4 regions of the Bacillus sp. JZ34 genome follow, and region 4 is predicted to be linked to each of the others. Evidence: predicted binding sites of a transcription regulator. Region 4 holds the regulator's gene; each other region holds the start of a gene.

Region 1 (7,954 bases), 1.4 Mb from region 4:
AGGTCGATTTCTTTATTTTCTTTCATAAAAGTATGAACGGGATGGCCTGGCTGCTTATCGGCGTCAGCGCGGTGAATGTCTTCAATCGATCCTTTAAACACAGCGGCGTGAACGGAACAAAGCTCTTGAATTTCTTCGGGGGTAATGCCTTCTTCCTTCATTAACGCCTGTTCCAGCTGAGCGATTTCTTCAGCATTGACTGAACCGAACGCCTTTTCAAACCGTTTTTTGACGTCGGCAAGCGGTTTTCCTTTATGAAGGTCGATGATGATTTCTTTCAGAAGCTGCTTTTTTTCCTCTGGCAGACCTTGCTGCGTTTCCCGGTTGTTAATCATTTCGCTCATTGTTTTTCTCCTTTCCAAACGGGGTCAAATCCGTGCGCTTTCAATATGTCTAAGACATGCGGCCATTCGATTTGCATCATTCGTGCGCCTTTCGGAATCGTCACGATACGCCCGGCTGTTTCCAGCATGCCGGGCTTCGTTATGTTTTTAAACCCGGCTTCCTTCATCACGGCTTTTAGTTCAGGATGCAATGTGCAAAGTTCGTATACGGAATCGTTCAAATCAATTTTTTTATTATGCAGAGGGATCACATCCTTTGATAGTGATGATCATTCTCATCTATACCGTAATACAAGTATGCTGAAAAAAATGTGACGTACATCACATTTTTCAGCGCAAAGCCTTCGGAATATAAATACAGCTCGGGTCGCTTTCCAGATAATCGCCTGTCAGAGCATAGGCACGTGAGCGCGAACCGCCGCACACATGGCGGAATTCACAGACGCCGCATTTTCCTTTAAATCCGTCCGGATTTCGCAAATCCTTAAAGATCGGTGATTCGCGATAAATCTCAGCCAGCGGCTGTTCGCGGATGTTTCCGGCTTTAAACGGCAGGAGTCCGCTTGGATATACATCGCCGATATGGGAGATAAACATAAAGCCGTTGCCATCGTTCACACCTTTCGGAGCCCGGCCCAATCCGCCGATCGCATCCATTTTCCCTTTCTGCAATGCGTGTTCATAACGGATTTTCATGTTGGGGTCTTTCGCTTCCCGCATTTTTTGTTGAATAACGACCCGTCGGTAGTGCTGGGCTGCTGTCGTTTTGATGTCAAAAGGCGCTTCTTTTGCCAAACGGCTGAGCCAAAGAAAGACTTTTTCATGGTCCACCGGCGAAATCATATCTTCCCGCTTCGCGCGGCCTGTCGGGACGAGAAAAAATACACTCCATAATACACAGTTCAATTCTTCGATCAGCTTTGCCATTTCATCCAGGTAATCGATGTTATAAGCGGATATAACGGTATTAATCTGCAGAGGCAGATGGCATTCATGAATGTAGCGTATGGCCTTCATGGTCAGGTCAAAGGAACCGTCCGTTCCTCGAAAATGATCATGAATCTCTCGGGTTGGGCCGTCCAAGCTGAACGCCCATCGGGATAAGCCGATTTCTTTTGCTGATTGAATCGCTTCTCTTGTAACATTCGGCGTAGCACTCGGGGTCATGGAGACGCGAACCCCTTTTTGGACGGCATACTCAATAATGGCGAATACGTCGTCTCTCATTAAAGGGTCACCCCCTGTCAGCACGAGGAGGGGATTGTCCATCGCATGAATTTGATCAATTAAATCTTTTCCCTCTTTCAGGGTGAGCTCCCGCGGATCGCGTTTATTTTGAGCCGATGCCCGGCAATGAAGGCACTTGAGCTCGCACGCTCTTGTCAGCTCCCAAATGACGATAAACGGAGACTTGTCGAAATCGCAATGTATCATCTTTCATCTGTCCTTTCGTTTGCATTCATGTGTATCGTAGCGGAAATGAAAAAGAAAAAAAGTTAAGTAGATCACATTTAGAAAAGGAAGGGAAAGAAGGGGGAGGCCCTTCTCACGCGTCGTCTTCTGCGGAGGAGTTGAGGTAACGCAAAAAAAGCTGGTAGGAAAAATACAAATTCTGCTGAAGCAGCATGAGAAAGTTCGTCTGTAATTGGCGGTTATAAGTCATCATTTTTTTGAAAGTATGAAATGGAATTTCAAGTACGGCGGTTTCTGCGGCAGTGTTGACTGAAATAAACGGAGATACGAAAGGTTCGCCTTTTTGATCAATAGGGAAAACATCGCCTTTTTCCCACTCGGCGATCGTTCGGGATTCTTCTGGAAGTCTTCTGTCAGAAAAATGAACTTCCCCTTTTAAAACAAAATAGACGGATTGCGAATGAAGGAACGATCGCGAATGCTGAGATGGCTGGATATCGATCACCTTCCCGTTTTTCAGCAGCCTTTTGATGATCGGAAGGGGTACCCCGAGAAACATAGGAAGATTTTTCAGAAACAATAAGTAGTCAAACCGGTCCATGGTATATCCTCCTTCTATATATTAGCATTTAGTATAAAGCGCCGGGCTGGAGGGCGCAGTGATTTATTTCACACGCCTGTATGCAAAATGTCACTGTGTAAAAAAGACGAAACTTTTATAATGTAATAGAAAAGAAGGGAGGATTCGTGATGAAAGTGTTCATACCGAAGCAGCACGGCGCCTGGGCGATGCTTGTCATCCCGTTTGTTCTCGGCATGTTCGCCGGGGGCGCGGATGTAAAGCATATTCCGCTGTTCTGCGGATGGCTGTTTCTATATCTAGCGGCATTTCCGGCTACGATGATGGTGAAGAAGAAAAATATCGTTTACTATCAAAAATGGGTTCTCATCTACGGCATTCCGGCCATCGTTTTCCTGCTTATTTCGGTCTGGCTGGAGCCGCGGCTCGTTTTTCTAGGGCTGCCGCTGTTTCCGCTCTTTCTCATCAATCTTTATTATGCGAAAAGAAACAACGACAGGGCGCTTTTAAATGATATTGCTGCAATCCTTGTTTTCAGCGCGGGCGGGCTTGCAAGCTTCTGGATGGGAGCGGGGAAGCTTGATGGTGAAGCATTGTTTGTTTTTATCCAGTCCGCTTTGTTTTTCACAGGGAGCGCCTTTTATGTCAAGTCGATGATCCGCGAAAAGAAAAACAATCGGTTTAAACTTTATTCATGGGGATACCACGTATTCCTGCCGTTCATCTCGCTGGCCGCGGGGGCAGGATGGGCCGTGCTTGGTGTAGTGCCGAGCAGTTTCAGAGCGTGGTTTTTACATGGAAGGAAACTGTCGATTAAGACAATCGGAATCTCAGAGCTGGTGAATGCCTGTTTCTTTATGGCCGTGTTGATCGTTTTTCTGCTGCAAACGTAAAAAACAAGGACACTGTGCTTCATGTCCTTGTTTGTTTTCGTTTTTTCAGTCGATATTGCAGATGTCGAGCGGGCAGTTTTCACAGTCGATTTCGCGTTTTAAATAGTTGAGCTGATGAATGACGATTTTTCCCGATTCCTCAATTGAAATGACACCGTTCTTCCGGAGGTCGCTCAGCATGCGGTTGATGCTCTCCCTTGCGGCGGCGCAGAATTTCGCCAAGTCCTGGTTCGTCAGCACAATATTGATGAGAATCCCGTCGCTTCTTGTGATGCCGTAGCTGTTTGCGAGACGGATCAAGGTGGAGTAGAGCGCGCCTTTTTTACCATTCAGCAAAAGGTCGCGGATTTTCGATTGAATCTTTCGCAAATGCGTGCTCATCCATTTCATAAACTCAAACGTCATTGCACCGTTTTGAATGAGTTCTTTTTCAAGCTTATCTTTATTGATGACCAACACTTCGCCATCAGAGAGGATCTTTGCGCTCAGCATATATTTCGCATCTTCTGTAAAAAGCGTAAGCTCCCCGACAATATCATTTTTTTTGCACATTCTGAGTGTCAGTTCTTTGCCATCGGACGTCAATTTGCCGATTTGGACAAGTCCCGACTGAATAAGATACAGTTCCTCCGCATCCATCCCTTCTTGAAAAAGGAATGTGTCCTGCCTGATTTTTCGTCGTGTACTGATTGATTCCAGCAAGTGATGCAGATCGTCTGAGAGCAAATCTGTGTCTGATTTTCTAACAGAAATATTCATTGAGCGTCACCCCTTTAGCAGTTCTTATTTTAACGTTAAATAAGGCTGAGTGACCTTTTAAATATAAACAATATTGTGAACTTATGAATAAAGTCCCAAAAAAGAGCCTGAGCACATCAGCTCAAGGCTCCTTTTGCAGGAAAGGTTTATAAATGGTTCGTCTTCGTTTTGGTCGATGTTTTGCTCACTTCCTGAAAATACATCCAGACCACGATCACAAAGCTGGCAAGGGCTGCTTCTGACAGCGCCATGAATCCGATCGCATAATGGCCGGTTGCCTGAAAAACGCTTGACAGGATGAGTGGCGGGAAGAATCCTCCCAAGCCGCCCATCGCTGATACAATCCCATTGACGATGCCGGCCTGATTTGAAAAATAAAGCGGCACAAGCTTAAAGATGATCCCGTTTCCAAGACCGGCGCACACGGCAACGGTTAATACCCCAAATCCGTAAAGTCCGAGGCTGGGTGAAAAGGCCAATAAAATCCCTGACAAGGTACAGCCGGCAAATACATACATCAACAGCTTCAGCGGGTTGAATTTGTCCGCGAGCCAGCCGCCGACAGGCCTCAGAAAAGTTGCGACAGCGATAAATCCGGCGGTTCTAAGCCCTGAATCAACGGGATCAAGCCCGAAGTGATTAACAAGAAAGTTCGGAAGATAAATCGTAAACGCGACGAAAGATCCGAATGTAATGAAGTAAAACAAGCTTAAAAACCATAATGTCTGATTTCGGTAGACTGCCTTCATTTGCTCTGTTACAGAAACCGTCACTTTTGTTTCTTTTCGATCTCCAAGGATAAAGTTCAATAAAGCGAATACGGCGACTAACACGATGTACATCCGCACCGTATTTTCCCACCCGGCTGTCTTTGCTACGACAGGAGCGGCAAACGTGGTAATCGCTGTACCGACGTTCCCGGCGCCGTAGATCCCATTGACAAACCCGTGTTTTTCTTTAGGGTAGTATTTCGGCAATGATGTGACCCCGATGGAAAAGACCGCTCCGCCGATGCCGAGGAAGAATCCGCCAAGGATCAAGTCGAACAGCGAATCGGCTGTGCTGATCCAAAAAATCGGGAACAGAAGCAGCACAAAGCTGATCATGAATGTGATTCTCGCACCAAATCTGTTTGTGTAGTATCCCAGCGGAATCCTCAGAAGCGAGCCGAGTATGACCGGAATGGCCGTGACAAGGGATATCTCGCTGTCTGTCAGGGCGATGTCCTGCTTAATGTGGGGCATTAAAGAGGAAATCAACACCCAAACCATAAATCCTGCGACTAAACTAAATGACTGCAGCGGTAATTGTATTTTTTGACGATTTACCATTGCGTTTTTGCTCCTTTCAAAGGGAAAAATGAATAAATCAATCAGCATGTTTATCTTACAAAAAGTCTTTTAAAAACATTGTGAATTACGTCACACGGTCATTCGTTTGATTCGTGTTTAATATCGGTAAGTGAGGGATAGTAAACGGATGTAAAAAATAAATGGTTCATTTGCGGACTTTTTCGTTTATCATGAAAATAAAAAAAGGAGTGCCGCTTTTATGTTTATAAAGCTTACGCAAGAAGAAAAGCAAGCGATCATCGAGGAAATCAAACGCTTTTATGTTGAAGAAAGGGGAGAAGAGGTTGGAGACATCGCGGCGATTCAAATGTTTGAATTCGTAAAGGAAAAGCTGGGCCCTTACTTTTATAATCAGGCGCTGAAGGACAGCCGCAGAGTCGTGGAAGAGAAGGCAGCGGCGATTGAAGAAGAGCTCTTTGCGCTGGAGCGCCGTCTGTGACAACGCGCTCTCCTTTAGCAAAACCGAAGGGATTGAAAGACCAATGGAGTTTCTGAAGCAATTTATGATTTTCAGCGGGCTGAATGATGAAGAGTTCAAACAAATCGAGCAAATCGCGGTCAAGCGCACCTATCAGCCGAGAATGTTTGTTTTTATGGAAGGGGAAGAGAGGGAAGCGGTATTCTTCATTAAATCCGGTCTTGTTAAAGCCTTTAAAATCGATGAAGACGGCAATGAGCAAGTGATTTCGATTCTGCAAAGCGGGGACATGTTTCCCCATGTCGGCTTTTTTGACCGCTCCCCATACCCGGCAACAGCCGAAGCCGTTCAGGAAACCGAGTTGATCGTAATCCGCATCGCTGATTTTAATGAACTTTTGATGAAATATCCGGAAATGACAATAAAAGTGATGCAAATCATGGGGAAAAAGATTCTCGATTTGCAAGAGCGGATCCAAGGTTTTATTTCAAAAGATGTCCAGCACCGCTTGACGCATGTATTAATGAAGCTCGCTGCAGAACACGGCATTCCTCAAGAAAAAGGTGTCTACATCAGCCTGCCCATTACCAATCAGGATTTTGCGAACATGGTCGGAACGTCAAGGGAAACGATTAACCGCACGTTAAATGAAATGAAAAAGAAAAATCTGCTGACAGCTGACAGGAGCGGAATTTTCATACATGATACAGACTGGCTGAACGGCTGCAATTGAAGGATAAGATGAAGGCTTTCCATTGAACAACAGATGGAAAGCCTGTTTTTATTTTGTTCACAAATCCGCCATTATTTAAGTGATCTGGTTCACAACCGGTGTGCTGCATATCCAGTATCTTAGGACATGCAAAATCAAAAAAGGAGTGAACCGCAATGGAAGTTCAAAGAAAGACGGTGCCCGTTAAAAAAGCATCGAAAAACGGTTTTTTGAAATCTGTTCTCGTCTTTACTTTAATCGTTAGTTTTTCGGTGCTGCTTTTGGGAGGCTATTGGATCTTCAAAGGACTTGCACCAAGACCAGTTGAAGTGTCCGGGCCAAACGGAGAGGTGCTCATGACCAAATCGTCCATTTCAGGCGGTCAGGCCGTATTTCAAAAATACGCGCTGATGGATTATGGCACGATTTTGGGGCACGGATCTTACATGGGGCCTGATTACACGGCCGAAGCCCTGAAAATCTATACGGAAGGGATGCAGGATTTTAAGGCGGAGGCACGATACGGCAAGCGCTTTAAACAACTTTCAGATGAAAAGCAGTCCACCATCCGGAATCAAGTCATCCGCGAAATGAGAAAAAACCGTTATAATCGCGCGTCAGATACATTGAAGCTGACAGATGCGCAGGTTTATGGATTGCAGCAAGTGCGTGATCATTACCGCAATGTCTTTACAAAAGGAGACGGTTGGGGGCTTGAGCCCGGTTTAATTAAAGAAAGCCACATGCCTAAACGCGACAGAGCGTGGGTTGACAGCGAAGACCAAATCACGCAGATCTCCGATTTTATCTTCTGGACGGCATGGCTTTCCAGTACATTAAGGCCTGGCGACGACATTACGTACACGAACAACTGGCCGTATGATGAAGATGCCGGAAACACGATGTCATTTGCCGCCGTTTGGTGGAGCGGCGCAAGCGTCACCATCCTTATTTTATTTGTCGGCATTATTTTATTCGTGTTTTACCGTTACAAGCTTGGAATGAAAGAGGCTTATCAGGAAGGGGCGTTTCCGGTATTTGATCTGGATAAACAGCCGCTTACGGCATCACAGGTTAAAACCGGAAAATATTTCGCCGTTGTGTCGCTGCTGTTTTTTGTTCAGGCTATGTTCGGAGCTTTGCTTGCCCACTATTATATTGAGCCGGACAGCTTTTTTGGGATCGATTGGATCAGGGATATGTTGCCATTCAGCATATCTAAGGGATTTCACCTCCAGCTGGCGATCTTCTGGATTGCGACTTCATGGCTCGGTATGGGCATTTATGCAGCGCCGCTTGTCGGAGGCCGCGAGCCGAAAAGGCAGGGGCTGCTTGTCGATATTCTGTTTTGGGCGCTGATCGTCCTTGTCGGCGGAAGCATGGCTGGCGAATGGCTCGGAGCGAAAGGCCTTTTAGGAAACAACTGGTTCTTATTCGGCCACCAAGGAATGGAATATATTGAACTCGGCCGCTTCTGGCAGGT
Region 2 (7,954 bases), 290 kb from region 4:
CTCTCCCGTGACTGACTGATATTGATCAGCAAATGAGCCTACAGTTGAAGCAATGTCAAAAGCAAAAGACTTGTCAGGCTGGATAAATTTGAGTGCCAGCTGGGCGTCATCTTCATCCTGCTGAACGCCGTAAGGCAAGCGGACCGCAATAAATTCCGCCTGAACGCCTTCTTCTCTCAATTCTTCAACAGCCAGCTGGGCAAGCCTGCCCGCCAATGTGGAGTCCTGTCCTCCGCTGATGCCTAAAACAAAACCTTTGGCACCCGTTTTTTTCAAATAGCTTTTTAAAAAACCGACCCTTTTTTCAATTTCCTGTTTCGGTTCGATAGAAGGCTTTACATTCAGTTCCTGCATGATTTTTTCTTGTAAAGTCATCCGTCATTCCTCCTTTTGACTGAATGAACCGTAATGATTATGTCTTTAACTATAGCATATGTTTTATTTCAAAGTGAATATTGAGGTGCGCAGAGAGCCTTTCCTCCCTCTTTTCTTCGTGAATAAAAAAGGCTCCCCATGGCAAAATAACAAGAAGATTTAGAGGGGTTGAAACGATGAAACGACAAGCGAAAAAAGGAGATTTAAAATGGTGGCAGCTCTCCATGATCGGAGTCGGCTGCACAATTGGAACGGGGTTTTTTCTCGGTTCAAGCATCGCGATTAAGAAAAGCGGCTTTTCCGTATTAGCCGCCTTTCTTCTTGCTGCCCTTGGCACTTTTCTCGTCTTTCAGCAGCTGGCGAAATTAACGGCGGATCATCCTGTTGAAGGGTCTTTTTGTTCTTATGCCAGGGAGGCCTTCGGCAATTGGGCGGGGTTTAGCAATGGCTGGGTCTACTGGTCATCGGAAATGCTGATTATCGGGAGTCAGTTGACGGCGATCTCCCTGTTTACACGCCATTGGTTTAACCAGGTTCCGCTGTGGGTGTTCGCCTCCATTTATGCGATTCTCGGGCTGATCGTCATTTTCACAGGGCGCAGCAGTTTTGAAAAAACGGAAAACATACTGGCCGTGTTGAAAACGGCGGCCATTTTAATGTTTATCATCATCGCTGTCTTGGCATTGTGCGGGCTGTTGCCAGGAAAAACGCCTGACGCGCAGTTCCCTGATCGGGTTCACGAATTGTTCCCTTTCGGCTTTATGGGATTATGGACGGGGTTGATTTACACATTTTACGCCTATGGAGGAATAGAAGTCATGGGTCTGATGGCGATTCACTTAAAAGACCCGAAAGATTCATCAAAATCAGGGAGCCTGATGCTCATAACCCTTGCTGTGATTTACGTCGCATCGATCGGACTGGCCATGCTCCTAGTCCCCCACGGGGCATTTACCGAACAGAACAGCCCGTTTATTACGTCATTAAAAGACTTTCATCTCGATTTGATCATGGATATTTTCAACGGCATTTTCATTATCGCCGGTTTTTCAACGCTGACTGCTTCCCTGTTCGCTGTCACCACACTAATGGGAACAATGGCGAAAAATGGAGATGCACCGGCCTGCTTTGCGAAAAAAGAAAAGGCGAAAGTATCGTGGCCGGCACTCGGCCTGACGGTGCTCGTTCTCGCTGCTTCCATCGTTCTGTCACTGCTTTTGCCGAAGCAGCTTTATGAACATATGACAACGGCCGCCAGCTTAATGCTGCTCTATAACTGGATGTTTATCCTGCTTTCCAGCAAAAAGCTCACAAAGCCAAAAATGAAAGGGAATGTCCAGATTATCACAGCGCTTGTCCTGATTTTATTTGCCGTTTCAGGTACGTTATTTGAAAAAAACAGTAGACCCGGCTTTTTTGTGAGCCTTCTGTTTCTTGCCGTTATTGCTGTTGTGACAATGCTGATGAAAAAAAGGTGGGCCCATCAGGAACAGAAAAACGGGCAGACATAATCAGCCTCCCGCCTTCAGCAGTTCGAGCATCCCCTGATAGCCGAAGTAACATCCGAAAACAATTAGACTGATGCCCGCGAGCCAAGTCGTTGCTTGGATCATCCGCGGGCTTAAAAATGTTCTGAATGTCCCCGCAAGAAAAGACATGGCCAAGTCCCACAAAAAAAGTCCGATTAAAATGCCTGAACTGCATATTAGCAGCTGGTATGATTCGTACGTCTCTACCGTTTTCGCCAAAATGCTTCCGTAAATGCCGAGCCAGAACATGATGCTCAGCGGGTTTGAAAGGGAGATCACCAGCCCAGACAAGAAAGATTTGCGGTATGAACCTTTCTCTCCCGCACCTCTCATCAGCGATACTTCCTTCGCCTTGACCAGGCTCTCGATCCCCGTATAGGTCAAAACAAAAAAACCAAACAGCCATAAAAATGTTTTTAAAAATGGCGCTGTCAAAAATTGAGCGACTCCAAAATAGATCAAAGCCATATATAAGACATCCGCCGTCACAGCGCCAAGACCAAACAGCCAGGCATGAAAGAAGCCACCTTTCATCCCCCTGTCGATCTGCGCCGCATTCACAGGGCCGACAGGTGCGGCCAAAGACAAGCCCAAAAACACATAACTCAGGAAGATGTTTATCATATCTCGTCCTCCTTCCGCGGATAACTTGTACAATGTATTCAAAAAGAGGAGATGATAGAACAAACAGATTAAAAAGCCTTTTCCCATTGCGGGAAAAGGCTCTTCTTTATATGCCAAGCTTTGAAAGTGCAAATGTCCAAATGCAAATGATGAAAAGCAGGATCAAGCTATATTTAACGGTTTGGCTGAAAAGCTTTGATTCCTGCCCTGTCTCTTGGACCGCGGCTGTTGCAATCGCAATCGACTGCGGTGAGATCAGCTTGGCCATCACGCCTCCCGCGGTATTGGCGGCAAGCAGCAACGCTGAGCTTGTCCCGATTTGCGCTCCGGTGACAGCTTGCAGGTGGCCGAATAATGCATTGTTGCTGACGACTGAACCTGTGATAAACACGCCGATCCAGCCCAATACGGGACTGACGAACGGAAAAATATCCCCTGCTTTGGCAAGCGCCAGTCCGATGGTTGAACTCAATCCGGCATAATTGGCCAGGTTTGCAAAACCCATCACAAAGCAAATGGTCAGAACAGGAAGCCACAGTTCCTTGACCGTCTCTTTCAGGCTGGAAAGTCCTCCGCGGAAACTGATGTTTCGGCTCAGCACAATCGTGAAGATCACGGCGATCAGTATCGCCGTACCCGTCGCTGAAATGAAGTCAAGCTTCATCACGGCATCAAGCGGTGCCGGTTCCGGAGCGATTGGCGGCGTTTTCAGCACTTCCCGGTGAAGAAAAGGCATGTTGAATAAAATCGTCGATTGTTTCAGCCATCCGCCTTCCTGAAAAAGTCCTTTAAAACCGGGCAGGCTCCACACCGCAATGACGGCGGTCAAGATATAAAACGGAGACCAGGCTTTCATAATGTCTGCTGCATGATATTTTTCAGCGGGTTCATGTTCATTCCCGGTTTCTCTGTATATGTGGCGCGGCTGCCACTTTTTCAAAAACAGCGCCAGCGCTCCCATACTGATTAAAGCGGCCAAAATGTCCGCAAGTTCCGGCCCCAATCCAATCATCGTTAAAGTCTGCACCGCCGTATAGCTTCCGCTTAATACAAGGAGAGCCGGCAGCGTTTCCCTTATTCCTTTAAACCCGTCCAGTATGAAAACGAGCAGGAACGGGACAAAGAAAGTGATGAACGGCAGCATCAAAGCGAGCGTTCTGGAAAGCTCAACCGGTGTCAAGCCTCCCATCTGTGCTCCTGTGATTACCGGAATTCCGATCGCTCCAAAGGCCCCGGATGCCGCATTCGCAATTAAACATAGAGATGCCGCTTTTAAAGGTTTAAAACCAAGCTCGACAAGAAGAACGGCGCTGATCGCAATCGGCACGCCGAAGCCTGCCGCGCCTTCCAAAAAGGCGTTAAAACTGAACCCGATCAGCAATAACTGAAGCCGCTGGTCAGACGAAATCCCGGCAATGCTCGCTCTGATCACTTTAAACTTTCCGGTTTTGACAGAAATTTTGTAAAGCCATACAGCCATCAGGACAATATATCCGATCGGCCAAAGACCGTTTGCAATTCCAAGTAAAACGGCTGAGACAGCTTTCGCAGCCGGCATGTGAAAAAAGAAAACCGCTACAATAAAGCTGACCGCCAGCGTCAAAAATGACGCGATGATTCCTTTCATCTTCAGCACGGTCAATGCAAGGAGAAAGAAAAGAATCGGCAGAATGGCGGCAAAAGCGCTGATAAACAGATTCCCAAACGGATCGTATATCTGCTGCCACATTTTCATCATCTCGCAATCTTCATGGTGTTAGTATCTTCATGATGTTCAGTTATGCCTGCAGTTCAAAATGCGGTTTTAAAATTGCTTTTAACACACCTGCGCTATGCTTGAATTGCTGTTTTTCCTTTTCATTCAGGTCGAGCTCAACAATTTCCCTCGCTCCGCATCGGCCGACAACCGCCGGAACTCCGATATAAACATCATTTTCCCCAAATTCGCCTTCAAGATGTGCGCTCACGGTTAAAATCGCTTCTTCATTGCGGTAAATCGCTTTCGTGATACGCGCGAGGCTCATGGCAACTCCGTAGTATGTCGCACCTTTTTTCTCGATAATGTGGTAAGCGGCGTTTTTGACATTGTCAAACAGTTGATCAAGATCTTCTGCTTTGTATTTCTCATTTCTTTTCAGCAAGTCGCTGACGGGAACTCCGCCGATATTCGCGTGGCTCCAGACAGGCAGCTCCGTATCTCCATGTTCACCAATGATGTAGCCGTGGGCATTGTGGGCAGCGACACCGAAATACTCGCTGAGCAAGTAACGGAAACGGGCTGTATCAAGTGTTGTACCGCTTCCGATCACGCGTTCTTTCGGAAGTCCGCTGAATTTCCAAGTCGCGTAAGTCAAGATGTCGACCGGGTTTGTAGCGACAAGGAAGATGCCGTCAAAACCGCTGGCCATGACTTCTCCGATAATTCCTTTGAAAATTCTCAGGTTTTTTTCGACAAGATCCAGACGGGTTTCACCCGGCTTTTGGTTTGCTCCGGCGCATACGCAGACAATGTCGGCGTCTTTGCAGTCCTCATATGTGCCGTACCATGTTTTCACAGGATGTGGGGCAAATGCTTTACCGTGGTTTAAATCCATGACATCGCCCATTGCTTTGTCTTTATTTAAATCAATGATCACAAGTTCGTCTGTGATACCTTGGTTAATTAACGTAAATGCATAACTGCTTCCAACAAAACCCGCACCGATCAAAACTGTACGGTTGACTTTTTGGTTTCTCATGACTCATCATTCCTTTGCCGTTTGTTTTAAAATCTAAGCTGTTTGTGAAACTCTTCACATTCATATTGTGCAATACTTCACATACTTTTTCAAGTGATATACATTTTTATTTATGTCTATTTTGTGTCTCTACATACTTCTTCCTTAAATTTGTACATTTTTTGGTAAAAATATGCCTTACAGCTAAAGAAAAATTGGTAAACGTGCTGCAAAAGACTGCTTTATCTGCAAGTGCATCAGGCCCATTCCAATCTAAGTTTCCCCTTTTCAACAGTCATAACACATCAAATCTTCAGCAACATTCAATCATCGCCGGGTATAATGCCGTCCAAATTAACATTTTAAATATTCAATCTTTTAGTTTGTTAGTAAAGCTGACAAAAATACTGCCAACCCTATTCTATTTTGTCATGATAAATTCTAGAATCTATCGGATGGGGAGTGTTGCAATTGAAATTGGCGGATTTGAGGAAGAGCGGACACGCGCCTTCCTTGTTGTCATCTTTTTTATATTTCGATGTCAGCTTTATGATTTGGGTGTTGCTGGGGGCGCTTGGTGTTTATATTACGGCTGATTTTGATTTATCTCCATCACAGGTCGGATTGATTGTCGCCATACCTACTTTGGCCGGATCGTTTTTCCGGATTGTGCTCGGCATTTTAACCGACCGTTTCGGACCGAAAAAAACGGCTATTGGCGGAATGCTGCTGACGATGATTCCGCTGATATGGGGGTGGCAGTTCGGTTCATCGGTCGCCGAGCTGTATATCATCGGAATTTTACTCGGTGTGGCAGGCGCAAGCTTTTCCGCATCCCTTCCGATGGCGAGCCGCTGGTATCCGCCGCACTTGCAAGGCCTTGCCATGGGGATCGCCGGAGCGGGAAACAGCGGAACACTGCTCGCTACACTATTCGGCCCTCGCCTGGCGGAGCAAGTGGGCTGGAACGGCGTCATGGGATTGGCGCTGATTCCTCTGATACTCGTGTTATTCAGCTATTTCCTTATGGCAAAAGAACCTCCGAATCAGCCGGCGCCTAAACCGCTCAAAGACTATTTTGCTGTTTTCAAAGAAAGGGACACTTGGTATTTTTGCCTTCTCTACAGCGTAACATTCGGAGGTTTTGTCGGCTTGTCCAACTTTTTAAGCTACTTTTTTGCATCCCAGTATGCCGTTCCGGCGGTAAGGGCCGGCGAATTTGTCACGCTCGTCGTTGCATCGGGAAGCTGCCTCCGCCCTGTCGGCGGGTTGATTGCCGATAAAATCGGCGGCGTGCGTCTGCTGCAATTCCTCTTTATCGGGGTGGCTCTGTGCATGTTCTCAGTCAGTATGCTCCCGTCTCTTGGCGTTGTCACAGCCGTATTATTTATCGGCATGGGCTGCCTCGGGATGGGGAACGGCGCGATATTCCAGCTTGTACCGCAGCGATTTCAGCAAGAGATCGGGATGGTGACGGGAGTCGTGGGCGCTGCGGGGGGAATCGGCGGATTCTTCCTCCCGAATATTCTCGGAACGCTGAAGCAAATCACGGGTACGTATTCAAGCGGATTCCTCACCTTTACCGTTATCGCATTTTTGGCACTCGGACTGCTTTTGCTTGCTCAGGCCGGATGGAAAAAACAGTGGAAAACCGAGGAGAAATCAATTCGAATATAAAGGGAGCCGCTCGATTCTTTTCGGGCGGTTTTCTATTCCTGCCAGGACCGTGACGATTGGATGCTCGTGTGAATAGAAGCAGCGTATATCCCCCTGATCCTCCCGATTGTTGAAATGAAGATTCAAGCACTTTTTTCGCGAATTCCAGCATCCCGCTATCGAGCGGATAAAGCCCGTTTGGCTCTTCAGATTTGCGAACCTTCCAAAATCGATTTGCTAAATCCTCATGTCCCTTAAATGAGTGATCAAACAAGCACATGATATCCTCCGCGATTTTGCTGTTTTTCACAATCTTACTCGCATAATGCGGCGCGGGAAGCTTTTCAAAAGAGATTCGTCAAATTCGAATACCAGATATTCATCCATATCATGTTGTCCGTATAAAGCAGGATGCCGATGACGATCATCAGCGCGCCGCCGATTTTCATGAGCATATTCGAATATTTCATAAGCGGCCTGATGTTTCCGATAAAAAACGCCATGAGCAAAAAAGGAATGGCAAAACCTAGAGAATATGCGGTGATCATCATGAATGCGCTCCCAAAATCAGGGTTCTGAAAATTTGCATATGCGATCGTTCCGAATATAGGCCCGATGCACGGCGTCCAGCCCGCCGCAAAAACCATTCCGACAAGCATTGAATTCAACAAGCCTATTTTCCCTCTTCTAAACGAAAGGCGCCGCTCCTTCATCATGAAAGCCGGCCGGAAAACGCCGAGGAGGAACAGGCCCATGACGACGACAAATATTCCACCCAGCATGCGGATCAAGTTATGGTATTGCAAAAACAGCAGGCCAAACGAGCTGGCGGAGAAACCCAATATGTAAAAAATTACAGAAAAGCCGGCCAAAAAAGCAGCCGCGTGAATCATCACCGATTGTTTGATGCGCTTTGCATCTCGGTCTTTCAAATCGCTGACCGAAATCCCGGTGATGTAGGAAATAAATGATGGATACAAAGGCAGGCAGCACGGAGAAATAAACGACAGGAAACCGCCGCCGAATGCCAGCCATAAAGCGGCCATATACTTC
Region 3 (7,954 bases), 1.5 Mb from region 4:
CCACTGTCCAAAAAGTTGTCGTCTGCCAGCTTCACGATGGCGAACAAGATTGGAATCATAAGAGAGATATAGACTGGAATGAATTGATGAAAAGCGATCCTCTCCAGATGACAGAAGAAATGGACAGTTCAGATCCGCTCATGCTGCTTTACACATCAGGCACGACAGGACAGCCGAAGGGAGCGGTTCATACCCACGCCGGTTTTCCGCTGAAAGCTGCATTTGATGCGGGCTTCGGGATGGATGTCAAACAAGGGGACACGTTTTTCTGGTTTACAGACATGGGCTGGATGATGGGACCGTTTTTAATATTCGGGGGGCTCATAAACGGAGCGGCAGTTTTGCTGTATGACGGAGCACCGGATTTCCCGGCCCCGAGTCGGCTGTGGGAGCTTGTCAGCAGACACCAGGTGTCGCATCTCGGCGTCTCTCCGACGCTCATTCGCTCACTGATGCAGCACGGCGAAAATTTTCTTCTTCAATGCGACCTGAGCAGTCTGAAGGCAATCGGCTCAACGGGAGAACCTTGGAATTATGAACCGTGGATATGGCTGTTCCGCCATGCTGGAAAAGAGCGGATTCCTATTTTTAATTATTCAGGAGGAACGGAAATTTCAGGCGGCATTTTGGGCAATGTGCTCCTGCGGCCGATCACGCCGATGACGTTTAATTCGCCTCTGCCTGGCATGGCGGCCAATGTCTTCAACGAAAAAGGGGAGGAAGTCGTCAATGAAGTCGGGGAGCTTGTCCTGACAAAGCCGTGGGTCGGCATGACGAATGGTTTTTGGAAGGAGCCGTCCAGATATGAAAAAGCATATTGGAGCCGCTGGACTGACGTCTGGGTGCACGGCGATTGGGCAAAACGTGATGAAAACGGCTACTGGACGATCAGCGGACGTTCTGATGATGTGATCAATACTGCTGGGAAAAGGATCGGGCCCGCCGAAATAGAGTCCGTACTGGTCGGCCATCCAGCGGTGGCGGAAGCAGGCGTTATCGGCGTTCCGGATCAGCTCAAAGGTCAGGCTGCCGTCTGCTTTGTCGTCCTCACACAGTCGGAAAAGCCGTCGGAAAAACTAAAAGATGATTTGCTGAACCTCGCCTCTGACGCGATCGGTAAAGCGATCAAGCCAAAAGCGGTTTACTTTGTCAGCGGTCTGCCGAAGACGAGAAATGCAAAAGTGATGAGACGGCTGATCAGAGCTGCCTATTTGAACGAGCCGGCAGGCGATTTGTCAACATTGGAAAATCGTCAAACATACGATGAAATTGCCGGCCTTTCAGCGCAAAAAAATCTGTAGTATACTGGATAAGGCTTGCAGACAAAGAAGAAGGACACGTCCTTCCTCTTTTTATTTTAAGACCAAAAACTCACATTCTGACGATAACCGAACCTCCGCCGGCCGCGCAGACGCGGTTTTGCTGCTCTTCAATTGAACGCAGCAGCTGATTGTTGCATTCCATGAGTTTGATCAGCAATTCCATTTGATCTTCGAGATTTTTCAGCCTTTGATTCATCTGCTGAGAAGATTGGCCGGTGTGCATGTGCGGGGCTGAAGGCGGATAAGACGTTTCAGAATTCCATTTTGAATACATAGAAATAGGCCTCCATCATCTAAACTGATATATCTTATCGTATGATCCTAAAATCGCAACGTTCGCCTAAATCAAAACGAGAGGAACTAAAACATGTACTTGACGATAAAGGAAACCGCAGAATATTTAACGCTTTCAGAAGCATATGTTGAACAGCTTGTGAGAGAAAAGAAAATCCGCACCGTCTTCGACGGACAGCAGCATTTAATCAACAAAGATCAATTCAATACCCATATGGAACAGATGGAAAAGTATAAAGAGTGGGCGGAATCCTTTCTGAACGAACCCATCCCCGAAGATCCGGATGTTAAAGATGAAGATTAACCAAGATAACGATAATTCCATTATGTAAACTAGATGCGTTTCTAGGAAATGTTCGCACGACTCTATCATGACGTGTGAATGGGACGTTTCGTAAAAAAAGACACAATATAGGAAATGAAAGGGATGAAAGAAGCCCTATATATAAAGTTTTCTATGATTTTATTTCATTTCCGAAACAATCACGTTCATTTTTTGTTCAAAAAGTGTTATCATTTAGTAGTAAAAAATACAGCGTGTTTTGAGATTGCGGGTTTTCGGGAATTCCAGACTGAAAACAGCAAAACAAACACAAAAGGGGAGAACCTTTTTGCGGACTTGTTTGTGCACAAATTCACAAACTGTGAAAAAGGGGTTCCTTCAAAAAACAGCACATCGCTTATTGAAAAGGAGAATTGGTTATGCCGGAAACAATCGATCAAACAGCTGATCAAACAAACGAATCTGTAAGCCAAAGCCAACGCGATCTTATCGATCAACTGCTAAAACCTGAAGTACAGGAGTCTTTGACTGTTTTAGTCGACCAGCTTCCAAAGCTGACAGAACTGGTCAACATTTTGACAAAGTCTTACGATTTCGCACAATCCGTTGCAACTGATGAAGTATTAAAAAATGATACGGTCGGTGCCATCACAGAAATTCTTGAGCCTGTCAAAGATACGGCAAAAGAAATCGCGGCTACCGCCATTGAAGCAAAAGACCGCGCTGACGAAAGCAATGAAGTCATCGGACTTTTCGGTTTGCTGAAAATGCTTAAAGATCCGCAGGCCCAAAAGATGTTCCGCTTTGTTCAAAGCTACCTGCAAATCATGTCAGAACGCGAAAAACAAAAATAATCACTATACATTCAGAATAAGGACGGAGGATTCACGATGTCAAAACATATCGTCATTTTAGGCGCTGGTTACGGCGGATTACTGTCTGCTTTAACAGTTCGCAAACACTACACAAAAGAAGAAGCAAAAATCACAGTGGTTAACCAATACCCGACACATCAAATCATCACAGAACTGCATCGCCTTGCTGCGGGCAACGTGTCAGAACAGGCCATTGCGATGCCGCTTGCAAAGCTTTTCAAAGGAAAAGACATCGATCTTAAAATCGCCAAAGTCAACTCGTTCTCAGTTGACAAAAAAGAAGTCGCTCTTTCTGACGGCTCTACCCTGACGTATGACGCGCTTGTCGTCGGTCTTGGTTCTGTCACTGCTTACTTCGGCATTCCTGGCCTTCAAGAAAACAGCATGGTGCTCAAATCTGCAAACGATGCAAACAAGATCTTCAAGCATGTTGAAGAGCGCGTGCGCGAATACGCTAAAACGAAAAACGAAGCGGATGCTACGATCCTAATCGGCGGCGGCGGACTAACAGGCGTCGAGCTTGTCGGTGAACTCGCCGATATCATGCCGAACCTTGCGAGAAGCTACGGTGTCGATCCGAAAGAAATCAAGCTGAAGCTTGTTGAAGCCGGTCCGAAAATCCTGCCGGTTCTTCCGGATGAGCTGATCGAACGTGCGACAAAGAGCCTTGAAAAACGCGGCGTTGAATTCTTGACAGGACTGCCTGTCACAAATGTAGAAGGAAACGTTGTTGATTTGAAAGACGGGCAAAAAATCGTCACAAATACATTTGTCTGGACCGGCGGTGTTCAAGGCAATCCGCTGATCGGCGAGTCAGGTCTTGAAGTGAACCGCGGACGCGCAACTGTAAACGATTTCCTTCAATCCACATCACATGAAGACGTATTTGTTGCAGGAGACAGCGCCGTTGTCTTCGGTCCGGATGGCCGTCCGTACCCTCCGACAGCTCAAATCGCTTGGCAAATGGGCGAGCTGATCGGCTACAACCTGTATGCATACTTAGAAAACAAATCAATGGAAACATTCAGCCCTGTCAACTCAGGCACGCTTGCAAGCCTTGGCCGCAAAGACGCAGTTGCCGTTATCGGCGCGAACAGTACATCTCTTAAAGGCCTGCCTGCTTCATTGATGAAAGAAGCGAGCAACGTCCGTTATCTGACTCATATTAAAGGTCTGTTCAGCCTTGCTTATTAATGGAAATGAAGCGCTACTTATAGTTTAAACTATAAGTGGTGCTTTTTTTTGCTTTAAATTTGACGGGCAAATGAAAATATTGTGGTAAATTTGAACCAAATGCATTGACAAAAAGACGGTCTCATTGCATTATATGAATATAAAATAAAAATATTCATATGTTTATAAATCAAGGAGAGACTGACATGCCGAAATTTACCGAAAAAGAAAAGGAAGCGATACGCTCAGCTTTAGTGCAAAGCGGAAGAGAGCTTTTTGCGCAGCTTGGATTGAAAAAAACGAGCGTTGGTGAGCTAACAGCCTCGGCCGGAATTGCCCAAGGCTCATTTTATACATTTTTCGACTCGAAAGAGGAGCTTTATTTTGAGATTTTGCAGCAGGAAGAAAGTAAGATCCGCGCCCAGCTTGAGGCATCATTTTCTGAAAGCGGGAAAACATTTGCACAGTTTTTGCGTGAAGCATTGGCGGTGGTGGAAGATAACCCGTACATTCGCCAAGTTTACGATGACAACTTACTCGAGACACTCTTCCGCAAACTCCCCGAAGAAAAGCTGCAGGCGCATTTCGACAGCGACGAAGATTTTTTCAAGCCTTTAATTGAAATGGGCCAGGAAAAAGGCTGGCTTGTCAGAAAAAAACCGGAGACGATCGTCAGTGTGATTCGCGCCATTGTTCTTTTATCCTTTCAAAAAACAAATATTGGGGAAGACCGCTACGACGAAACGATGGATTTGCTTATCGAATTGATCGGACAGGGGCTTTCGGCCAAGGAGGATGCATCCCATGATTGAAGTCAGCGGGCTTCGCTTCACATACCCCGGACAAAAAACGCCCGTATTGAAAGGAATCGACTTTTCGATTCAAAAGGGTGAAATTTTTGGATTTCTCGGGCCGTCCGGTGCTGGAAAAAGCACGATTCAAAAAATATTAATCGGTATTTTAAAGCAATATGAAGGCCGGGTTTCTGTGATGGGGAAAGAATTGAGTCAAGCCGACAGCTCCTTTTATGAGAAAATCGGCGTCGCCTTTGAATTTCCGAATTTCTATCAACGATTAACGGCACTGGAAAACTTAAATTTGTTCCGTTCCTTGTATGCATCTGAAACCGAGGAGCCGGAAACGCTGCTCGCTTTAACGGGTCTTGAAGAGTACGGCCGGACAAAGGTATCCGCTTACTCAAAAGGCATGAAAATGAGGCTGAATTTTTTGAGAGCCCTGATCAATCAGCCTGATCTTTTATTTCTAGACGAACCGACCTCGGGGCTCGATCCCGTGCATGCCAAAAAATTAAAACAGCTTATCCTGAACAAAAAGGCGGAAGGGAAGACGATCCTGATCACAACGCACCACATGCAAACAGCTGAAGAAATCTGCGACCGCGTAGCTTTCATCGTTGACGGCAGGGTGGCTTTGATTGATTCTCCAAGCGCCTTGAAAGTGCAAAAAGGAAAAAGGCACGTAAAAGTGGAGTACCGCAGCCGCAGGCAGCTGGAAACTGCTCAATTCGACCTTGATCAGATCGGCAGCAGCCCGGAATTTTTGAACTTGATCAAGGACCACCCTGTGGAAACCATTCATTCCCAAGAAGCATCGCTTGAAGACATCTTTATCGATGTGACGGGGAGGCGTTTAAGTTGAGGATCTTATCAGCGATTTCCCATGATATCAAACTTCAGTTCAAGCACGGTTTTTATTATGCCTATTTGCTGATCAGCGCGGTGTATATCGCTGTGTTGCAGTTTCTTCCAGCTGATTACAGGGAGGCGGCCAACATTGCCTTGACGTTTTCAGACCCGAGCTTCCTGGGGTTTTTCTTCATCGGGGGTCTTGTTTTACTGGAGAAAGGGCAAAACATCCATGACAGCCTGTTTGTAACGCCGCTAAGTGCGAGTGAGTATATTCTTTCCAAAACGGCGTCTTTATCCGTTTTGTCTCTCGGATCGAGCATTTTCATCCACAGCAGTGTGTTTGGCTATGGAACAAATTCCGGTTTGTTCGCTTGCGGCGTGCTGTTCACTTCATTTTTCTTCACGATGATCGGCTTAGGTTTGGCGGTGCGGTGTGAAACCTTAAACGGATTTTTCTTTTTGTCTTCTTTGAGCACCTTTGTGTTCGTTCTGCCTTTGTTTGAAACAGCGGGCATTTGGAGCAGCCCGCTGTTTTACGCTCTGCCGTCAAAGGCCTCATTAATGCTGTTAGGTTCCGCCTTTACCGGCCTTCAGCAGTGGGAGCTCGTCTACGCGATTTCCACTCTCTTGTTGTGGAACGGAGCCGCGTATTTCTGGGCGAGGCATTCACTTCAAACGTTCATCACATTAAAGCTTGGCGGAGGTGATACACGATGATGAAAATCATTCAGCTGATACGCGGAGATATGAAACAGATCAAACGTGATTCAATGCTTGCTTTTTACGGTCTGGCGCCTTTTCTGCTCATCATCGTGACAGCCGCTGGCATTCCTTTGTCAGCGGAACTGGCGGCATTCAATATCACCCCATACCGTCATTTGATCATGAGCTTTGCCATGCTTTTCATCCCCCTGATTCTCGGTATCATGTCGGGGTTTATCCTGCTTGATGAGCGCGACGAAAATATGATTCAGTATTTTGCCGTGACGCCCTTGTCGAAGCGCGGATATGTCTTGATACGCCTCATCCTGCCAATGGCGCTGACTTTTTGCTACAGCATTTTGCTGTTTGCATCCGGCGGTTTAATGGCGCCCGGCTCTGTGTACCTTTTGTTCATCCTGATCATGGTCACGCTTGAAGCCCCGATTTACACGCTGCTTTTAGCCGCTTACGCTTCGAACAAAGTGGAAGGGCTCGCTTTAATGAAAGGGTTCAGCCTGCTCACTTTCATGCCGGCCGCGGTTTATTTTATTCCTTTGCCGTGGCAGCTTTTCGGCGTTTTCACGCCGACCTACTGGACAGCGAAAACGTACTTGGCAGGAACTTCTCATGAAGGGCTTGTTTTCGTTTTCGGGTTCATCGGAGTTGTGCTGCATGTAATGATACTGCTGCTTTTATGCCGGAGGTTTTTGGTGAAAACCGACCAATAGGAGTATATCCCGCCGCGTTTTGCAATAAAGTATTAAAACCATCAGCGGGAGGCGGGATATTCTATGAAGAAAAATATGAAGCTTTGTCTGTGTATGATGATGATCTTTGTATTGACGTTGGCCGGCAGCATAGACGGCTTGGCCGCCGGGGAAAAAGGCGCCGGGCTCAAAGAGCAAATCGATCAGCTGTTAAAGACCGAGCCTGATTTAAAAGGAGCGCTCGCAGGCATCAGCGTCAGGTCCGCGGAAAGCGGGAAAATGATATACGGCCATATGAGCGATACACGGATGAGACCGGCGTCCAATCTGAAGCTTTTAACGGCAGCAGCTGCCTTTTCCGTCCTGGGTGAGGACTATACCTTTCCCACAGAGGTGATGACAGACGGCGCACGATCTGCGAGCACACTCAAAGGCAGCCTTTATCTAAAAGGAAAAGGCGATCCGACGCTTTTGAAAGCCGATTTTCAGCAAATGGCCAAGGCACTCCGAAAACAAGGGATCACTGTCATCCGGGGAGACTTGGTCGGCGATGATTCCTGGTATGATGAGGTCCGCTACTCTCAAGACCTTTCCTGGAGCGATGAAGACGCATACTACGGAGCGCAGATCTCGGCTTTAACAGCTTCGCCAAACGAAGACTATGATGCCGGAACAGTCATCATCGACGTGAATCCTGACGGCAAAACCGGGAAAAAACCCGTTGTATCGCTTACTCCGCAAACTAATCATGTCAAAATCGAAAACGGTGCCAAGACCGTTGCTGCAGACGGAAAAAAAGATATCACGATTAAAAGGGAACACGGCGGAAATACCATCCAAATCAAAGGGACGATTCCACAAGGCGCTTCAAGGGTCAGACAATGGGTTGCGGTTTGGGAGTCGTCAGAATATGCACTCGATTTATTTAAACAGGCTTTACAGCAACAAG
Region 4 (7,954 bases):
ATATTGCACAAAGCTTATACAAAAAGCTCGGCTTTGAGCCGGGAGGAATTCGTAAAAATTATTATACCGATAATGGGGAAGATGCATTATTAATGTGGGTGAGACTAAATGAATCATAAAAAAGATCTGTATGTATTAGGAATCGAAACAAGCTGTGATGAGACGGCCGCCGCGATTGTCAAAAACGGAACGGATATCATTTCAAATGTCGTAGCGTCGCAAATCGAAAGTCATAAACGGTTTGGCGGCGTTGTTCCCGAGATCGCATCAAGGCATCACGTGGAACAGATGACGATCGTGCTTGAGGAAGCCTTTGCACAAGCGGACATGACATTTGATGACATTGATGCCATCGCAGTAACGGAAGGACCGGGGCTTGTCGGCGCTTTATTGATCGGCGTGAATGCCGCGAAAGCGCTCAGTTTTGCCCGGGGCATACCACTCGTAGGCATTCATCACATTGCCGGTCACATCTATGCCAACAGACTTGTTCAGGACATTCAATTTCCGGCGATTGCCCTTGTCGTCTCAGGCGGCCACACCGAACTCGTGTATATGAAAGAGCACGGCTCATTTGAAGTCATCGGAGAGACGCTCGACGATGCGGCAGGCGAAGCCTATGACAAAGTGGCGAGAACGATGGGGCTTCCTTATCCGGGAGGACCTCACATTGACAAACTTGCGCAAAAAGGCGAGGCAAATGTGCCGCTGCCGCGCGCATGGCTTGAAGAAGGCTCTTATCATTTCAGCTTCAGCGGATTGAAGTCTGCAGTCATCAACACGCTTCACAACGCTTCACAAAAAGGTGAAACGATAGCTCCGGAAGATTTGTCAGCCAGCTTTCAGGAAAGCGTCATTGATGTCCTCGTCACAAAAACGGAACGCGCTGCGAAAGCTTATGGCGTCAAACAGGTGCTGCTTGCCGGAGGAGTTGCTGCAAACAAAGGGTTGAGAGCGGCGCTTGAAAAAACGTTCAGCAGCCATCCGGAGATTGAGCTTTTGATCCCGCCGCTTTCGCTGTGTACGGACAATGCCGCGATGATTGCCGCCGCAGGTACGGTTGCTTTTGAAAAAGGAATCAGAGGAAAATATGATATGAACGGTCAGCCTGGCTTAGATCTGACGTCTTATTAAAACCTCACGCTCTGTGAGGTTTTTTTGCCCGGGAATAGTTATTAACAGGTTATTAACATATATCCACAGTCTTGTGTATAATGTTAAAAACCTTAATTTACAGACCTTTTTTACCTGTTAATAATGTGTATAAATATTATGTTTTTTGTGGATATTGTGGGTAAATCGCTTTCTTTCTTTTAAATAAAGGATTTTATTTGTGGACAAAAAAACCGCTCCGGCGTGGAGCGGTTCATCCTTTATTCATTTGTAGAGAGTGTTTCCCATTCTGTTAACAGTTGTTCAAGCTCCTCATTCAGCCGTTCATTTTCAGAGTGGATTTCCTGGACCTTCTCATGGTCTTGGAAGACGGCGGGGTCACACAGGAGCTCCTCATTTTTTTCGATCTGTTCTTCAATGTCCGTAATTCTTGTTTCGATTTCTTCAATCCTTCGCTGCCGCTGGCGTTCTTTTCTTTTCAGCTCTTTTTCTTCCTCATAGCTCTTTTTTGCGCCAGGTTTTTCGGAAGCGTTTTTCTGATGCTCTTCCGTCTGTTTTTCTAGTTCTTTCAGTTCAAGCTGCTGCGCTTTTTTTTCTGTGTAATAATCGTAGTCGCCTAAATATTCTTCTGCTTTGTCGCGGGAAAGCTCCAGTACTTTTGTCGCGATCCGGTTGATAAAATAGCGGTCATGGGACACAAATAATATCGTTCCCGGGTAATCGATCAAAGCGTTCTCCAAGACTTCCTTGCTGTCCAGGTCGAGATGGTTTGTCGGCTCATCAAGAATAAGGAAGTTCGCTTTTTGGAGCATCAGCTTGGCGAGGGCAAGCCTTGCTTTTTCGCCGCCGCTTAACGCGTGTACAGGTTTTAATACGTCTTCTCCCGAAAACAGGAAGTTGCCGAGGCAGGTCCGGATATCCTTTTCATTCATTTCCGGATAATCGTCCCAAAGCTCGTCAAGCACGCGTTTTGACGACGTCAATTCAGCCTGTTCCTGGTCATAGTAGCCGATTGAGACATGGGAGCCTGTCGCGATTGTTCCCGATACCGGCTGCAGCTTTTGAATCAATGCTTTTAAAAGGGTTGACTTGCCGATTCCGTTCGGTCCGACCAGTGCAACGCTTTCCCCGCGGGTAATGCGAAAGTTCAATGAACGGAGCAGCGGGGGCTGCTCCTGATAGCTTACTGTCAAGTCTTCCACCCGCAGTACATCGTTTCCGCTTTGCCTTGTAATTTCAAAGCGGAAAGACGCCGACTTTTCATCTCCGAGCGGTTTATCCATGATCTCCATCCGTTCAAGCTGCTTTCGTCTGCTCTGCGCCCGTTTCGTCGTCGAAGCTCTGGCCAGATTCCGGTCGACGAACTCCTGCAGCTTGGCGATTTCGTCCTGCTGCTTTTCATAAAGCTTTGTTTCCTTTTCCAGCTGTTCGGCTTTTAATTGGAGATAAGAGCTGTAGTTCCCGGTATATTTTTTGCTTTGGGACCGGCTGATCTCGTAAACTTGGGTAACCACTTTGTCAAGAAAGTACCTGTCATGGGAAACGATTAAAATCGCTCCGCTGTAATTTTGCAAATATTGTTCAAGCCATGTCAGGGTATCGATATCCAAGTGGTTTGTCGGTTCGTCCAAAATGAGGAGGTCGGGTTTTGTCAAAAGCATTTTTCCGAGGGCAAGCCTTGTTTTTTGACCTCCGCTTAAGTCCTGGACGCGGACGGAGTCGTCAAACCCCGCAAAGCCGAGCCCGTGCATGACGGATCTGACCTCTGCCTCATATTGGTAGCCGCCTTTGTCCTTGAACTCCTGCTGAAGCCTGTCATACGTCTTCATCAATGATTCAAGCATGTCCGGTCCGGCCTGCGCCATCTTTTCCTCGATCGCGCGCATTTCTTTTTCCATTTTTTTTAGAAAATCAAATACCGACAGCAATTCCTCTTTGAGCGTCAGCTTGGAATCGAGGCCGGAATGCTGGTCAAGGTAGCCCATCGTCAAATCTTTCGGCTTGATGATGTCCCCCTTTTCATATGAAAGTTTTCCTGCGATAATCTTTAGAAGAGTCGATTTTCCGGCGCCGTTGCGTCCGACGATCGCAATCCGGTCCCGAGATCTGACTTCGAGTTTTATATTCGTTAAAATCGTATCGGCTCCAAACGATTTTGAAAGTTGGTTCACTTGTAAAATCATCATGATCTTTCACCTCTTGTCTGCTATTTTAAGTGTAGCCTATCACTGCGCAGTCAGCAAACAATTAAGTGAAGTCTGGAAGATTTTAGCCAAAGAAAAAGACAGAATGAAAAAAATAGTGTATGATCGTTATAAGGAGAGTTCAGAACATGAATGAGTTTACACATTTTAATGAACAAGGCAGAGCCAAGATGGTTGATATAAGCGAAAAGGAAGCTTCAGTACGCACAGCTGCGGCTGTTTCAAGCGTGTCTATGAATCGAACAGTACATGAAAAAATCAAAAACCGGGAAATCGGAAAAGGCGATGTATTGTCGGTGGCGCAAGTGGCCGGAATCATGGCCGCAAAACAGACATCCGCCATCATCCCGATGTGCCATCCGATCGCTCTGAAAGGAGTCGACATCGCCTTTCGCTGGGAGGAGAAAGAACAGAAGAGCATCCTGCATATTCAATCTAAAGTGAAGACCAAAGGGAGCACAGGTGTGGAAATGGAAGCGTTAACTTCGGCCTCCGTATGTGCGCTGACCGTATATGACATGTGCAAAGCGGCGGATAAGGGAATGGTGATAGGACCGACCTTTCTTCTCGAAAAGACAGGCGGGAAAAACGGTGACTATAAAAGGGAAAAAGCTGATGTAGACATGGAGGATTAGTTTATGAACATGGATCATTCAAAAATTCCGCAAGCGACAGCGAAACGGTTGCCATTATATTATCGTTTTTTAAAAAACCTTCATGCATCCGGAAAACAGCGTGTATCTTCCGCTGAGCTGAGCGATGCCGTCAAAGTCGATTCTGCGACCATCCGCAGGGACTTCTCGTACTTCGGCGCGCTCGGAAAAAAAGGATACGGCTACAATGTCAATTATTTGCTGTCCTTTTTCAGAAAGACGCTTGATCAGGATGAAATGACGAACGTAACGCTCATTGGCGTGGGGAATTTGGGGACAGCCTTTCTCCATTACAATTTTATCAAAAATAATAATACAAAAATCGCCATGGCGTTTGACATCAATGAGGAAAAAATCGGAACCGAGGTCGGCGGTGTTCCCGTCTATGATCTGAATAGACTTGAAGAGCATATGACGGATGATATCCCCGTCGCCATTTTGACGGTACCGGCTCAAGCCGCACAGTCGATTACAGACAGGCTGGTGGAGCTTGGCATTAAAGGCATTCTTAATTTCACGCCGGCCCGCTTGAATGTGCCGGAACACATTCGCATTCATCATATAGATTTGGCGGTTGAACTTCAGTCGCTGGTGTATTTCATGAAACATTATTCAATGCAGGAAAAGTAAAACGGAAAACGAAAAATAAAGGAAAGGGGGCAGGCTTTATGCCAATCGGTCCTGGAAGCTTTATTTTAATTGTCGTGGTGGCGCTTTTGATATTCGGCCCGAAAAAACTTCCCGAGCTGGGAAGAGCAGCGGGAAACACGCTGAGGGAGTTTAAGAATGCGACAAAAGGTTTGGCTGACGACGATTCCGATAAAAAGAAAGAAGATCAGTAGGATAGGATGACATTTATGAAGGAAAGAGAAATGTCGCTGATAGAACATATCACAGAACTACGCAGACGGCTTGTGATCACTTTTTTCTTTTTTGTTTTATTTGTTGTGGCAGGCTTTTTATTGGCAAAGCCGCTGATTATCTATCTGCAGCAGACGGATGAAGCGAAGCTGCTGACGCTCAACGCGTTCAAGCTGACCGATCCTTTATTTGTGTACGTGCAGTTCGCTTTCATCATCGGCGCCGTCTTGACTTCGCCGCTTGTTTTATACCAGCTGTGGGCTTTCATTAGCCCGGGGCTGTATGAAAAAGAACGAAAAGTGACGCTCAGCTATATTCCGATATCGATTATTCTTTTTTTAGGCGGCATTGCCTTTTCTTACTTTATTTTATTTCCGTTTGTCGTGGACTTTATGACGAGAGTCTCAGATGATCTGAATGTCAACCAGGTCATCGGAATACACGAATATTTTCAGTTTCTGCTTCAGTTGACGCTTCCTTTTGGCTTATTGTTTCAGATGCCTGTGGTCATCATGTTTATCACAAGGCTCGGCCTCGTGACGCCGATGTTTTTGGCGAAAATCAGAAAATACGCATATTTTGTGTTGTTCGTCATCGCGGCGCTCATTACACCGCCTGAGCTTTTGTCGCATTTAATGGTCTCAGTGCCATTGCTCATTCTTTATGAAATCAGTATCGTGATTTCAAGAATATCCTACAGGCAGGCGCAAAAAACAATGATTCAAGAGGAAAATCAAGCGTTTTTGAACGACCATACAAAATAAGAGCCATTCTTTTTCAGAATGGCTCTTTTCCTTCACAAAAAAGGCTATTGATCTTTTCGTTTCATCTTGCCGGCCAGGGCGAACATTTTAAAGGAAATGCTGATATTATAGGCTGCGAAAAGCATCAGCAGGATCGTGTAAAAAGACCACATGCTTCCGGGCGAGGTTGCCGCCAGATATGTAAACAGCACACCCGTTAATAAATAAATCGCTCCCCAGAATTTAGGGCTTCTCATCATAGAAATCCTCCAATAATCATTTGCATTTTCTCGGCGTGTTTCAAATATTCTTCAATAGGCTCCCGGAATGTCTGCAGTAAGACGACGAGCGTATTCATGGCGACATGGGCGAAAATAGGCACGATAATCCGGTTGGTTCTGACATATAAAAAGGAGAATGTGAATCCCATTGCTGTATAAATGAGCAGATGGCTGAAATCCAAATGGACGACCGAGAAGAGCACCGAACTGAACAAAGCGGCAATGAAAAAATTCGTTTTCTCATAGATTGCACCGAAAATGATCTTTCTGAAAATGATTTCTTCAAGAATCGGACCAAATACAGAAGAGACAAACACCATCAGCGGCAATGCGGTGATGATTTCCATGATCCGCTGCGTATTTTCCGATTCCGGGTTGACCCCGAACAAGTACATTTCGATCGAAGCGGCAATTGACTGCGAAAACAAAGCGAGAAAAACGCCGGCTACCGCCCATCCGATTGACGCTCCAACCGATGCTTTCGGGCGGTTGCGAAGCGTCGTCTTCGGCACCGTCCGCAAAATCAGCAGCACGATAACGAGACAGAGGGTAAACGCGATGACAGACCAGACGCCTGTCAATGTAAGCTGGGCTTCAGCCTTTGGCTGTCCTTTGCCCACTCCCAAAAAGTAAAGAAGAGGCAAGCCGACAGCGGCCGACAATTGCATGAGAACGTATGCCAATATAATAAACCAGTATTGTTTTCTCAAGCTTTATGTACTCCTTTTCTAAAAATCTAATTCAGACTATGTTTATTGTAACACACTCTTTTTAAATTATAGGATGATAAGGACATGCGGAGAAATGTAAGCGCAAAAAAATTTGACCTTATCACTTGAAATTGCCTGGGAGATTCTTTATTATAAGAATTGTGTTAGCACTCACCGAGTGCGAGTGCTAAAATTACATATGAAAATATTGAGGAGGTTGTTTCATTGTTAAAGCCATTAGGTGATCGCGTTGTCATTGAGCTCGTTGAGTCTGAAGAAAAAACTGCCAGCGGAATCGTACTTCCTGACTCCGCAAAAGAAAAACCACAAGAGGGTAAAGTGGTTGCAGCCGGTTCAGGCCGTGTGTTAGAGAGCGGAGAGCGCGTTGCATTAGAAGTGAAAACAGGCGACCGCATCATCTTCTCAAAATATGCAGGTACCGAAGTGAAATATGAAGGTACTGACTACTTAATCTTGCGTGAAAGCGACATTTTAGCTGTTATCGGCTAAGTCATAAATAAAAACGAGACAATTATATAGGAGGTTCGAATAACATGGCAAAAGATATTAAGTTTAGCGAAGAAGCCCGCCGTTCAATGCTGCGCGGTGTAGATGCATTGGCGGATGCTGTAAAGGTAACTTTGGGACCTAAAGGACGCAACGTCGTTCTTGAGAAAAAATTCGGTTCTCCATTAATCACAAACGACGGTGTTACCATCGCGAAAGAAATCGAGCTTGAAGACGCGTTCGAAAACATGGGCGCAAAGCTTGTTGCTGAAGTTGCGAGCAAAACAAACGATGTTGCCGGTGACGGTACAACAACAGCGACAGTTCTAGCTCAAGCGATGATTCGCGAAGGTCTTAAAAACGTAACTGCCGGCGCTAACCCTGTAGGCGTGCGCAAAGGTATCGAGCAGGCTGTGGCTGTAGCGGTTGAAAGCCTGAAAGAAATCTCCAAACCAATCGAAGGCAAAGAATCAATCGCACAAGTTGCTTCAATCTCCGCTGCTGACGAAGAAGTCGGAAGCCTGATCGCTGAAGCGATGGAGCGCGTCGGCAACGACGGTGTCATCACGATCGAAGAATCAAAAGGATTCACAACAGAGCTTGAAGTGGTTGAAGGTATGCAGTTTGACCGCGGATATGCGTCTCCTTACATGGTGACAGATTCCGATAAGATGGAAGCGGTTCTTGAGAACCCGTACATCTTAGTAACAGACAAAAAAATCACAAACATTCAAGAAATCCTGCCGGTGCTTGAGCAAGTTGTTCAGCAAGGCAAACCGTTGCTTCTGATTGCTGAAGACGTTGAAGGTGAAGCTCTTGCAACATTGGTTGTCAACAAGCTTCGCGGAACATTCAACGCAGTGGCTGTTAAAGCGCCTGGAT

The links. Region 4 encodes Rex, which represses fermentation and respiration genes when NADH is low (regulators of the CRP and FNR family bind a similar motif). Its sites were predicted from a motif close to TTGTGAAATATTTCACAA; they were not measured.
Region 1: the regulator Rex is predicted to act here: its motif matches at 5,399-5,416, upstream of M1D90_RS11590 (nitrate/nitrite transporter).
Region 2: the regulator Rex is predicted to act here: its motif matches at 5,309-5,326, upstream of M1D90_RS20285 (L-lactate dehydrogenase).
Region 3: the regulator Rex is predicted to act here: its motif matches at 2,240-2,257, upstream of M1D90_RS11310 (DUF1641 domain-containing protein).

The regions. Positions count from the first base shown of each region.
Region 1 covers NZ_CP096403.1:2,316,961-2,324,914, reverse strand. Annotated here, with positions in the region: gene M1D90_RS11620 (DUF438 domain-containing protein) at 1-344, opposite strand, end outside; gene M1D90_RS11615 (DUF1858 domain-containing protein) at 341-565, opposite strand; gene M1D90_RS11610 (TIGR04053 family radical SAM/SPASM domain-containing protein) at 675-1,778, opposite strand; gene M1D90_RS11605 (cyclic nucleotide-binding domain-containing protein) at 1,891-2,358, opposite strand; gene M1D90_RS11600 (YwiC-like family protein) at 2,508-3,230, shown strand; gene M1D90_RS11595 (Crp/Fnr family transcriptional regulator) at 3,276-3,989, opposite strand; gene M1D90_RS11590 (nitrate/nitrite transporter) at 4,136-5,320, opposite strand; gene M1D90_RS11585 (DUF2164 domain-containing protein) at 5,541-5,780, shown strand; gene M1D90_RS11580 (Crp/Fnr family transcriptional regulator) at 5,824-6,492, shown strand; gene M1D90_RS11575 (nitric-oxide reductase large subunit) at 6,648-7,954, shown strand, end outside.
Region 2 covers NZ_CP096403.1:4,010,096-4,018,049, forward strand. Annotated here, with positions in the region: gene nadE (ammonia-dependent NAD(+) synthetase) at 1-375, opposite strand, end outside; gene M1D90_RS20270 (amino acid permease) at 552-1,886, shown strand; gene M1D90_RS20275 (LysE family translocator) at 1,887-2,525, opposite strand; gene M1D90_RS20280 (L-lactate permease) at 2,635-4,257, opposite strand; gene M1D90_RS20285 (L-lactate dehydrogenase) at 4,307-5,266, opposite strand; gene M1D90_RS20290 (nitrate/nitrite transporter) at 5,717-6,922, shown strand; gene M1D90_RS20295 (cytochrome c biogenesis CcdA family protein) at 7,246-7,947, opposite strand.
Region 3 covers NZ_CP096403.1:2,253,015-2,260,968, forward strand. Annotated here, with positions in the region: gene M1D90_RS11295 (AMP-binding protein) at 1-1,301, shown strand, start outside; gene M1D90_RS11300 (hypothetical protein) at 1,372-1,596, opposite strand; gene M1D90_RS11305 (excisionase family DNA-binding protein) at 1,690-1,920, shown strand; gene M1D90_RS11310 (DUF1641 domain-containing protein) at 2,319-2,753, shown strand; gene M1D90_RS11315 (NAD(P)/FAD-dependent oxidoreductase) at 2,790-3,968, shown strand; gene M1D90_RS11320 (TetR/AcrR family transcriptional regulator) at 4,154-4,759, shown strand; gene M1D90_RS11325 (ABC transporter ATP-binding protein) at 4,752-5,606, shown strand; gene M1D90_RS11330 (fluoroquinolone export ABC transporter permease subunit) at 5,603-6,313, shown strand; gene M1D90_RS11335 (ABC-2 transporter permease) at 6,310-7,026, shown strand; gene dacB (D-alanyl-D-alanine carboxypeptidase/D-alanyl-D-alanine endopeptidase) at 7,090-7,954, shown strand, end outside.
Region 4 covers NZ_CP096403.1:3,723,032-3,730,985, reverse strand. Annotated here, with positions in the region: gene rimI (ribosomal protein S18-alanine N-acetyltransferase) at 1-119, shown strand, start outside; gene tsaD (tRNA (adenosine(37)-N6)-threonylcarbamoyltransferase complex transferase subunit TsaD) at 109-1,134, shown strand; gene M1D90_RS18970 (ABC-F family ATP-binding cassette domain-containing protein) at 1,374-3,299, opposite strand; gene moaC (cyclic pyranopterin monophosphate synthase MoaC) at 3,446-3,952, shown strand; gene M1D90_RS18960 (redox-sensing transcriptional repressor Rex) at 3,956-4,600, shown strand; gene M1D90_RS18955 (twin-arginine translocase TatA/TatE family subunit) at 4,639-4,812, shown strand; gene tatC (twin-arginine translocase subunit TatC) at 4,819-5,595, shown strand; gene M1D90_RS18945 (YdiK family protein) at 5,640-5,831, opposite strand; gene M1D90_RS18940 (CPBP family intramembrane glutamic endopeptidase) at 5,831-6,565, opposite strand; gene groES (co-chaperone GroES) at 6,791-7,075, shown strand; gene groL (chaperonin GroEL) at 7,120-7,954, shown strand, end outside.